Regions from separate parts of the Cupriavidus sp. GW822-FHT03E04 genome, predicted to be linked through region 1. Evidence: riboswitches for the same ligand, from Rfam matches in the RefSeq annotation. Region 1 holds a riboswitch; the other holds the start of a gene.

What was found. A riboswitch is a leader RNA that binds a small molecule or an ion and turns the genes downstream of it on or off. The one in region 1 is predicted to bind ZMP and ZTP.
Region 2: it holds a riboswitch for ZMP and ZTP, as region 1 does, so the genes downstream of both, AC1RQC_RS21010 (LysE family translocator) here and glyA (serine hydroxymethyltransferase) in region 1, are expected to answer to the same signal.

Annotation. Positions count from the first base shown of each region.
Region 1 covers NZ_JBXANI010000003.1:82,898-87,858, forward strand. The annotation lists gene nrdR (transcriptional regulator NrdR) at 1-197, opposite strand, end outside; gene glyA (serine hydroxymethyltransferase) at 356-1,603, opposite strand; ZMP/ZTP riboswitch at 1,726-1,828, opposite strand; gene ybgC (tol-pal system-associated acyl-CoA thioesterase) at 1,990-2,394, shown strand; gene tolQ (protein TolQ) at 2,391-3,074, shown strand; gene tolR (protein TolR) at 3,117-3,554, shown strand; gene tolA (cell envelope integrity protein TolA) at 3,570-4,721, shown strand; gene tolB (Tol-Pal system beta propeller repeat protein TolB) at 4,951-4,961, shown strand, end outside.
Region 2 covers NZ_JBXANI010000014.1:21,390-26,350, forward strand. The annotation lists gene AC1RQC_RS21000 (Bug family tripartite tricarboxylate transporter substrate binding protein) at 1-261, opposite strand, end outside; gene AC1RQC_RS21005 (LacI family DNA-binding transcriptional regulator) at 553-1,572, shown strand; gene AC1RQC_RS21010 (LysE family translocator) at 1,696-2,328, opposite strand; ZMP/ZTP riboswitch at 2,349-2,432, opposite strand; gene AC1RQC_RS21015 (LysR family transcriptional regulator) at 2,562-3,515, opposite strand; gene AC1RQC_RS21020 (nuclear transport factor 2 family protein) at 3,836-4,231, shown strand; gene AC1RQC_RS21025 (VOC family protein) at 4,277-4,774, opposite strand; gene AC1RQC_RS21030 (LysR family transcriptional regulator) at 4,839-4,961, opposite strand, start outside.

The DNA of each region.
Region 1 (4,961 bases):
AGCTTGTCGCGGGTATAGTCCGCGCGGGAGCCGTTTTTCTTGACGATGGCGGGGAAGAACAGCTCGATCCGCTCATAGGTGGTGAAGCGGCGGTCGCAGGATTCACAGCGGCGGCGGCGGCGCACCGTATCGCCTTCTTCCGACATGCGCGTGTCCAGGACCTGGGTGTTGGAGTGAGCGCAAAAAGGGCATTTCATGCCTGACCACCTCGAAGTATGAGCCGGGGCGCGTGCCGCGCAGGCAGCGTTTTGTCATTCTGTGTCGCGCCGGGCTGGGTTGGCAAGGCCCGCCGCAGGCGCGGCGCGCGCCGCGGCGGGGCTGCCGGCCACCCGCGCGTGGCGGGTGGCGCTGGGCTTTAGCCGTAGACCGGGAAACGCTTGGTCAGGGCTGCCACTTGCTCGCGCACGCGCGCGATGTTGGCCAGGTCGTGCGGGTTTTCCAGCACGTCGGCGACGAGGTTGGCCACCAGGCGGGCTTCTTCTTCCTTGAAGCCGCGGGTGGTCATTGCCGGCGAGCCCAGGCGGATGCCCGAGGTGACGAACGGCTTTTCCGGGTCGTTGGGGATGGCGTTCTTGTTGACGGTGATGTGTGCTTCGCCCAGGACCTTTTCGGCTTCCTTGCCGGTGATCTGCATCGCGCGCAGGTCGACCAGCATGACGTGGCTTTCGGTGCGGCCGGAGACGATGCGCAGGCCGCGCTCGATCAGGGTTTCGGCCAACACGCGGGCGTTCTTGACCACTTGCTGCTGGTAGGTCTTGAACTCGGGCGACAGGGCTTCCTTGAACGCGACTGCCTTGCCGGCGATCACGTGCATCAGGGGGCCGCCCTGGATGCCGGGGAAGATGGCCGAGTTGATGGCCTTCTCATGCTCGGCCTTCATCAGGATCACGCCACCGCGCGGGCCGCGCAGGCTCTTGTGGGTGGTGGTGGTGACGAAGTCGGCGTGCGGCACCGGGTTGGGGTACTCGCCGGCGGCGATCAGGCCGGCGTAGTGGGCCATGTCGACCATGAACAGGGCGCCGATGGACTTGGCTACCTTGGAGATGCGTTCGAAGTCGATGCGCAGGGCGAAGGCCGAGGCGCCGGCGATGATCAGCTTGGGCTTCTTTTCCTGCGCCAGCTTTTCCAGTGCGTCGTAGTCGATGTCTTCGTTGGCGTCCAGGCCGTAGCTGACCACGTTGAACCATTTGCCGCTCATGTTGAGCGCCATGCCGTGGGTCAGGTGGCCGCCTTCGGCCAGGCTCATGCCCATGATGGTGTCACCCGGCTTCAGGGCGGCGAAGAACACGCCCTGGTTGGCCTGCGAGCCGGAATTGGGCTGCACGTTGGCGGCTTCGGCGCCGAACAGTTGCTTGACGCGGTCGATGGCCAGCTGCTCCACGACGTCGACGTACTCGCAGCCACCGTAGTAGCGCTTGCCGGGATAGCCTTCGGCGTACTTGTTGGTCAGTTGCGAGCCTTGCGCGGCCATCACGGCCGGCGAGGTGTAGTTTTCCGAGGCGATCAGCTCGATGTGCTCTTCCTGGCGCTGGTCTTCCTTCTGGATGGCGGCAAAAAGCTCGGGGTCGATCTGGTCGATCGTATAGCGGCTGCGTTCGAACATGGCGAAAACTCGTCTGAAAAAAGGGGAATTCCGAATGGCTTCGGGGTAGGGCGCGCGGGGAAGGCACAGGCGACCGGCGCTGGACGCGTTAGCTATCCGGCGCAGGGCGCACCCTGCTTCCCATTCGCTGCCCAGGCGAGCGGCAGGCGCTTGAAACATCGCGCCAGAGAACTTTGCGCTTCCTCGTGGTAGTGCCCACTGACTTCGCCAGTCGCGCAAGATGGAATGGTTGGCGGCAGTTTAACGCGAGGCGCTGGCCCGCTGCAAGACGGTGCTGCGGGGCCAAAGACCGAAAGTCAATGCCTTGTCCGTCAGGTAATGTAATTGTTGTAATGTCGGACAAGGGTTTACACCGGGTCGGGCTGGCTGCCGTTACAATCGCGGCCATGAGCAACAATGTGTGGGCCTTGCGGGTGTACTGGGAAGACACCGACGCGGGCGGCGTAGTGTTCTACGCCAATTACCTCAAGTTCTTCGAGCGCGCCCGTACCGAGTGGCTGCGCTCGCTTGGCATCGAACAGCAAGCGCTGGCCGATGAGTCGGGCGTCGTCTTCATCGTCAGAAGCACGGCGGTGGACTACAATGCCCCCGCCCGTCTGGACGACTTGCTTGAGATCCGGACACAGATTGAACGGGTTGGCCCGGCGTCGGTCCAATTCGCCCAAGAAGCCTGGCGTGGTGAGCAATTGCTGGCTACTGGCGCCATCCGGGTTGGGTGTGTTGATCGTAGCACATTTCGCCCGACTCCCATTCCCGCTCCCGTCCTTGCAACCATCAAGACCGCTCGATGAATCCCGTGACCGTCACGCAAGACCTGTCGATCATTTCGCTGGTGCTGCACGCCAGTGTGCTGGCACAGGCCGTCATGGCCCTGCTGCTGGTGATGTCCCTGTTCTCGTGGACATATATCTTCCGCAAGCATTTCTCCCTGCGCGCCGCGCGGACCCAGACCGAGGGGTTCGAGCGCGACTTCTGGGCCGGCGGCGACCTGCAGGCCCTGTACCAGAGCGCAGCCAACAATCGTCACAACACAGGCGCGCTGGAACGGATCTTTGAGTCCGGCATGGGCGAGTACCTGAAGGCGCGCGAGCGCAACAATGACGCCGGCGCGCTGCTCGATGCCGCACGGCGTGCGATGCGCGCGGCCTATCAGCGTGAGATGGATGTGATGGAGTCGCATCTTCCGTTTCTGGCGTCGGTAGGTTCGGTCAGCCCGTACATCGGCTTGTTCGGCACCGTATGGGGGATCATGAACGCCTTCCGCGGCTTGTCAAATGTGCAGCAGGCAACGCTTGCGGCCGTGGCGCCCGGCATTGCGGAGGCGCTGGTCGCCACCGCTATCGGCCTGTTCGCGGCGATTCCGGCGGTCATTGCCTACAACCGCTACGCCACCGAAGTGGATCGCCTGGCCATCCGCTTCGAGAGCTTCATGGAAGAGTTCCTGAACATCCTGCAACGGCAGACCCGCTAAAGCGCCGAAGCCACCAACGTCTTCGGTCAAGGAGAACCAGCAATGGCAGCGATACAGCGCCGTGGCGGCTCGCGCCGCCGGGCCAGTGCCGACATCAACGTCGTGCCTTACATTGACGTGATGCTGGTGCTGCTCGTCATTTTCATGGTGGCGGCACCGATCGTGAATCCCGCCGTGGTTGACCTGCCCAGCGTGGCCAACGCCACCCAGCAGCAAAAGGCCCCCCCCATTGTCGTGACCGTGCATGAGGACGGCGCACTGACCGCGCGCGGCAAGGATAACTCCGGCAACAGCTTTGAGCGCAAGCTCGACAAGCAGGGCCTGATCGACTTCGTGCATCAGCGCCAGAACGAGAATCCCGATCAGCCGGTGGTGATCGCCGCCGACCGCTCGGTCAAGTACGAGGCCGTGCTGGACGTCATGTCAGTGCTCAAGGCCGACGGCGTGAAGCGCGTCGGCCTGATGGTCAAGCCCAAGTAAGCACCGCCCCACGCGATGAAAACCGCCGCCTATCCTTATCAGCCGGCCCCGGAGCGGGGAACCCTGCGTTCCTTCCTGCTCGCGGTTTTCATGCACCTGTTGCTGGGCATCGTGCTGTATTTCGGCGTGCACTGGCAGAGCAGCACCCCGGTGGGCGCCGAAGCCGAGCTCTGGGATGAGATCCCGGCCACTACCGCACCGCCGCCCCCGCCGCCTCCCGCACCGCTGCCCGTCGTGCAAGCCCGTCCCGCGCCTCCTGCGCCAGCGGTGAGGTCTCGTGCCGAAGAAGACGCCGAGATCGCCCTCCAGCAGCAAAAGCGCCGCCAGGCCGAGGCCGCCGCCCGCGAAGAGGCGCGCCAGCAGGCCGACCTGCGCGCGCGCCAGGAAGCCGAGCGGCAGGAAGCGGCCCGCAAGGAGGCGGCCCGCAAGGATGCACAGCACAAGGAAGACCTGCGCCGCGAAGAGCAACGCCGCGAAGAACAGAAGAAGGACGAGCTGAAGAAAGAGGCCCAGCGCAAGGAAGACGCACGCAGGCAGGCCGCGCTGCAGGAGCAGCGCAAGGAGCAGGTTGAGCGCGAGCGTAAGGAAGCTGACGCCAAGGCCCGCGCCGAGGCTAAGAGCCGTGCCGAGGCTGACGCCAAGGCAAAGGCAGCCGCTGACGCCAAGGCAAAGGCAGCCGCCGACGCCAAAGCCAAGGCTAACGCCGAGGCCAAGGCCGCCGCCAACGCGAAGGCCAAGGCCGATGCGGATGCCAAGGCCAAGCGCGACGCCGCTGCCAATGCCCAGCGCCACAGTGAACTGGCGCGGCTGCAGGCCATGGCCGGCGGCGGGGCGGCAGTCGGCGGCGCCGGCGGTGTCGGCAGCGGCGCCGGCAGCGGTGCCGGTTCGGGCGGCAAGGCCTCGCCTGGCTACCCGGATCGCGTGCGTCGCCGCGTCAAGCCGAATATCGTATTTACCGAAGACGTGCCTGGCAATCCGGCCGCGGTGGTGTCGGTTCAATTGGCGCCGGACGGCTCCTTGATGTCCGCGCGGCTATCCAAGTCCAGCGGCAATTCGGGCTGGGACAACGCCGTGCTGCGCGCCGTGGAGCGCTCTGATCCGCTGCCCCGCGACGAAAACGGCAAGGCGCCAGCCAGCTTCACGATCACCTTCAAGCCTAAGGATTAAGAGGGACGGCGATGGTGACGACATGGGAACATTCGAATTGCAACATATTGCAACCTACGTCGATGCACCGCAGTCCCAACGCTACGATTACAGGTTGCCTGACGCAGCCGGCAAATGTGCCTGGGGCACGCGATACGGGCATGCGACAAGCCTTCAGCATGCTTGCCCGTTCCACGGCTCCCGTTTGCCGGCCGCGCTCGATGAATATTGATCTCGATTGAGGAGCAGCATGCGAAAGCT
Region 2 (4,961 bases), on a different contig from region 1:
GTAGCCGTCCGCCGGTGCATTGGCGACGGCGGCCGCGCCGATGTTTCCGCCCGCACCGGCGCGGTTCTCCACCAGCACCGGCTGCCCGAGGCTTTGCGTGAGCTGCTGGCTGAGCAGCCGTCCGAAAATGTCCGCAGTGCCACCGGGCGGGAACGGCACTACCAGGCGAATTGGCCGTGAGGGATAGGTTTCGGCCAGTACCGGCCCCGCCGTGTGCAGGGCGAGCGCGGCCGCGACCGCACAGATCAGTCTGTGAAGCATGGGATGTCTCCGTTGTCGTTGTGATTGCCAGCGGCATGCTCCGGACGGAGCCGCGCCAGGCTTACTGCGCTTCGCCTGGCCTGCCGCTCAGGGATCCACACGTGGCCTCGCCCGTAAAGTCGGCGCCAGGGGGGGGCGGCGAGAGGGCGCGAAGGACGGTCTTGCTGCATGGGATAGTTTGGCGCTGTCTGGGTTAGGTGAGCGGAAATGTGAAAACGATTTCCGTTTGTGCTAACTTAGCAGGCAACAAATTTGGCGTCCAACTGTGGAACGTTTTCATTAGGGAAGACCATGACGCAAAGGATTTCCGTCAGGGATGTGGCTGAGGCGGCGGGGGTTTCCATTGGCAGCGTGTCGCGGGTGCTGAACGGCACCGGCTATGCCAGCCAGGCGCTGCGAGCCCGGGTGCATGCGGCTGTGGAGGCACTGAACTATGAACCCAGCTTTGCCGCCCGCCACCTGCGCACCGGGCGTAGCAAGACGGTCGGCTACCTGGTTTCGAACATCGGCAACCCGCTGCTGGCGGCGCATTTCAGCGAAGTCGAGAAGCATATGCAGGCCGCCGGGTACTCCATGTTGGTCGGCAATACACTGGACCAGCCACGGCGCGACCGCGAACTGGTTGCGCTGTTCGAGACCCGCCGGCTAGAGGGCATCATTGCCGCGCCGAGCCTGGAGAGCGCGGACCCCGCCGACAGCCTGTTCAGCGGCTGCAGCTTACCGGTGGTGATTCTGGATCGGGAAACGCCGCTACCAATGGACGCGGTCTATTTGGACCATCGTAGCGGTGTGAAGCAGGCAATGGCGTATCTGATTTCATTGGGTCACCGCCGTATCGCGTTGTTCGGGCCCGGCGAGCACATTCGTCCAGGGCGCGAAAAGCTGCTCGGCTACCGGGATGCCCTTGCGGAGGCAGGTTTGGTGTTCGACCCGGCACTAGTCTGTATGTCACGCTCGGCGATCGATTCGTCACGCACCCAAATGGCGACCATGCTCGCTCTTTCCGCACCCCCCACTGCAATCATCGGCCTAGGAACGCGCCTGCTCTCCGGAGCCATTTATGTTGCGCGCAAGGCGGGGCTGGATATTCCCAGAGACCTTTCGGTGATCGGCATCGGTACGCCGGAGACGCTAGAGTTGATGTATCCCCCGCTAACCACGCTACGCTTTGACATCGAGCGTGCCGCGCAGGCCGCCGCACATCTGATGCTTGACCGCTTGGCCGGGGAGGGGGGGAGGCAACCGCGTAGCGTGAATGTGCCGCTTGACCTGGTTCTGGGTGAGTCGTGCGCCCCGGCAGCGCCCAGGTAGGCCAGTGGGCTGCACATGCGCCAGTTCGACGCTCGGGGCACCTTCCTGCAGGTTCACGATGGCCTGCTCAGGGCCACGGACGTTGGCCGCCGGCTGATGCGCCGGCGTATTGGCAAGGTGTTGCTATTTCTTGGATTCGTATGCCATCCGCACCGCCAGACCTGTCAGAACGCTTCCCATCAGCCAGCGCTGCACCAATAGCCACTGCGGGCGTCCTGACAGGAAGGTAGATATCGATCCGGCCGTCACGATGATCAGTGCATTCACAGCGAGGCTGATCGAAATCTGAACGCCGCCGAGCGCCAGCGACTGGGTAAGAACGCTGCCGTGTCCTTCCGTAATAAATTGGGGAAGCAGAGACAGATACATGACGGCGATTTTTGGATTCGCCAGGTTGGTGATAAACCCCATGCTGAAGAGCTTCCTTGGGGTATCGACCGGCAGGTCGCGCACTGCAAATGCGGACCGTCCGCCCGGTTTGACCGCTTGCCAGGCAAGATATAGAAGGTACAAAGCGCCGCCAAAGCGAAGCGTATCGTAGGCGTAAGGTACCGCAAATACGAAGGCCGTAATTCCGAATGCCGCGCAGAGCATGTAGAACACAAAGCCCAGAGCAACGCCGCCCAATGAAATGAGGCCTGCGCGTCTACCTTGGCAAATTGAGCGGGAAATTAGATAAATCATGTTCGGCCCCGGCGTTAAAACCATTCCCAACGCCACAAGAGCAAACATGAGCAACTGTGCAAAATCAGGCATAACCCATCTCCAAGGATAGTAGGTAATGCCCAGGCGCGCGGCGGCTAGCAACCTCACGCTCCCCGATAGTGCCCTATCTGTATGCGCCAGTCACATGAGTGCAGAAATCATAGCACAGGAGAAAATACTTTAGGCTCGGAGGCGCCGTGGTCTTGCGCTGACAGACAACCAGCCAACCTGGGACGATCACTGGCGTCCGTCGGACTGAGATCGGCCATCGAAGAAAGAGGAAATTACCTTCTGCGGTGCCCGGATGATTCCCCATCCATAGACGTCTCTGCGCTCCACTGCGCCGCGGTGAGTCTGGAGATGAAGAAATCGGCCAACGCACTCACCTTCGCGGGCCGCGCGCGGGCAGTGGGCGTGACGAAATACAAACCACCTTCAGGCAAGCGCCAATCGGTCAAAACGGGCTCGAGCTGTTTGTCCCGGAAATACTGCGTCGCGACAAACTCAGGAAGCTCGGTGATGGCAAGTCCAGCGAGGACCGTGGGCAGCAATGCCTCCACGCTCGTTCCTCGCAACGCTCCGGTTGGTGTGACGGTGCATTCCTCGCCACTTTCATGGGTAAATCGCCAGACGTCGCGCTTACTCCTGTTGGTGTAGGTAAGGCACTGGTGGGCGCCAAGGTCTTGCGGGTGCTGAGGATGGTCATGGTGAGACAGATAGGCTGGAGATGCCACGACAAATCGCCGCACAGGTGCAATGAGACGTGCGACGAGTGACGAGTCTTCCATGATGGCGATGCGCAGGGCGGCGTCAAAGCCATCGCCAATCAGATCAGTCTGTGCGTCCGTGAGATGAAGTTCGACGGAAATATCCGGATAGGTCCGAAAGAACTCGGGCAACAGCGGAGCCACCCAGCGAGCACCAAAGGAGAGCGGCGCCGCGAGCTTTACGAGACCACGTGGCCGGCTTGACGTCTCACGTGCGAAATCCTCCGCTTCCTCAGCCTCCGCGTAGATTCTCGCCGCTCGCTCGGCAAGCGTGTGGCCATAGTCCGTGAGTGCAAGTCGTCGGGAGGTGCGGTTGAACAGTCGACCTCCCAGCCGTTCTTCAAGACGGGTAACGGCCCTGGAGACCGTGGCGACCGAGACCCCCATGGCAGTTGCCGCCGCAGCGAACGAGCCTTCTTCGGCAACTTTCGCGAACATCGCGAGCCCTTCGAAATCCGGTAGTTTTGACATCGACAATCCTGCAACGATGGTTTTCATTCATTTCTATTTCGAAAATTAGCATGACGTCATAGATTTGTCTCGTCGCACCACTCGTCGCACTTACTCGTCGCACCACGCCACCCAGGAGATAGATCATGGTACGCAGACTCGAAGGACAGTTAGCCGTCATCACCGCCGTCACGAAGACCTTGGCCCTCGCTCAGTAGCGCGGCACCACATCCCGCATCTTCCTGAAGCAGCTGCTACAGGAAATGGACATGCAAGAGACTTAAGAGATTTCCACCCCATGCGACCGCAAAGGTCCACAGTCATCGATTAAGGAGTGTGTTATGAATGACCGTACCCATGAACTGCTTGATCGCAACCTCCAGGAGGTCTTCGGCGAAGGCGACGCAGCGCGTCGTCGCGCGGCGATCGAGGCGCTCTATACCGAGGACTGCGTGCTCTACGTGCCTACGGGTGTATTCGTTGGGCACGACGCTCTCGACAAATTCGCGGGGGATCTTCGCGCGACGCACCCGCACTATGCTTACACACCGCACGGTAAGCCTCAGGCTCTCCACAACGCCGGTCGTCTGGCTTGGGGTTCTGGCCCGCGCGGCGAAGCCCCCGACTACACGGGCTGGGATGTGATCCTCGTTCGTGACGAGAAAATCGCGGCGCTCTATGTCTTCCTCGATTCCGTTCCCAACGTGCCGGCACTTCCGGAGGTAACCGTGCCATGATCGCTTTCGCGTCGCCCACAAGGGCGACGCCGGGGACACGCTCCGTCAACTTGCGGATAGGTTTTGGCCCAGCCGTGCCGCTTCTATCGCGGCGATATTGATCTTTCTCATGGTCATCATCGCGTCAAACGCGCGCCTGGCCGCAGCGGGATCGGGGTCGGATATTGCCGCGGTGAGGGCGCGCGGGGTGATCTGCCATGACAGGCCCCATCGGTCCTTGCACCAGCCGCATGCGCTTTCCTGGCCGCCGTTGCCGATGATCGCGTTCCACAAGCGGTCGGTTTCGGCCTGGTCGTCCGTCGCGATCTGAAAAGAGAATGCCTCGTTGTGCTTGAAATACGGGCCGCCGTTCAGCCCAAGGCAGGGGATGCCGGCGACGGTGAACTCAACCGTCAGGACATCGCCCTGCTTGCCGCCAGGATAGTCGCCCGGTGCGCGGTGGACGGCGCCGACAGCGCTGTCGGGGAACGTCTGCGCATAGAAGTTTGCGGCGTCAACGGCGCCACCTTCGTACCACAGACAGATCGTGTTCTTGCTGGTCATTTCGCATCTCCTGACAAGTTGGCCACCTGCATCCGCGCAGCAGTCGCAGCTACGTCGTGCGTGACTATTTTGTGGGGGTTGTGTGATCTTCGAACGCGGCGACGATGCCGTCAATCATTGCTGTGATGCGCGCGGTATGCCGAAGGTCTTGATGCGTGACGAGCCAGATTTCGTAGACCGCCCCACG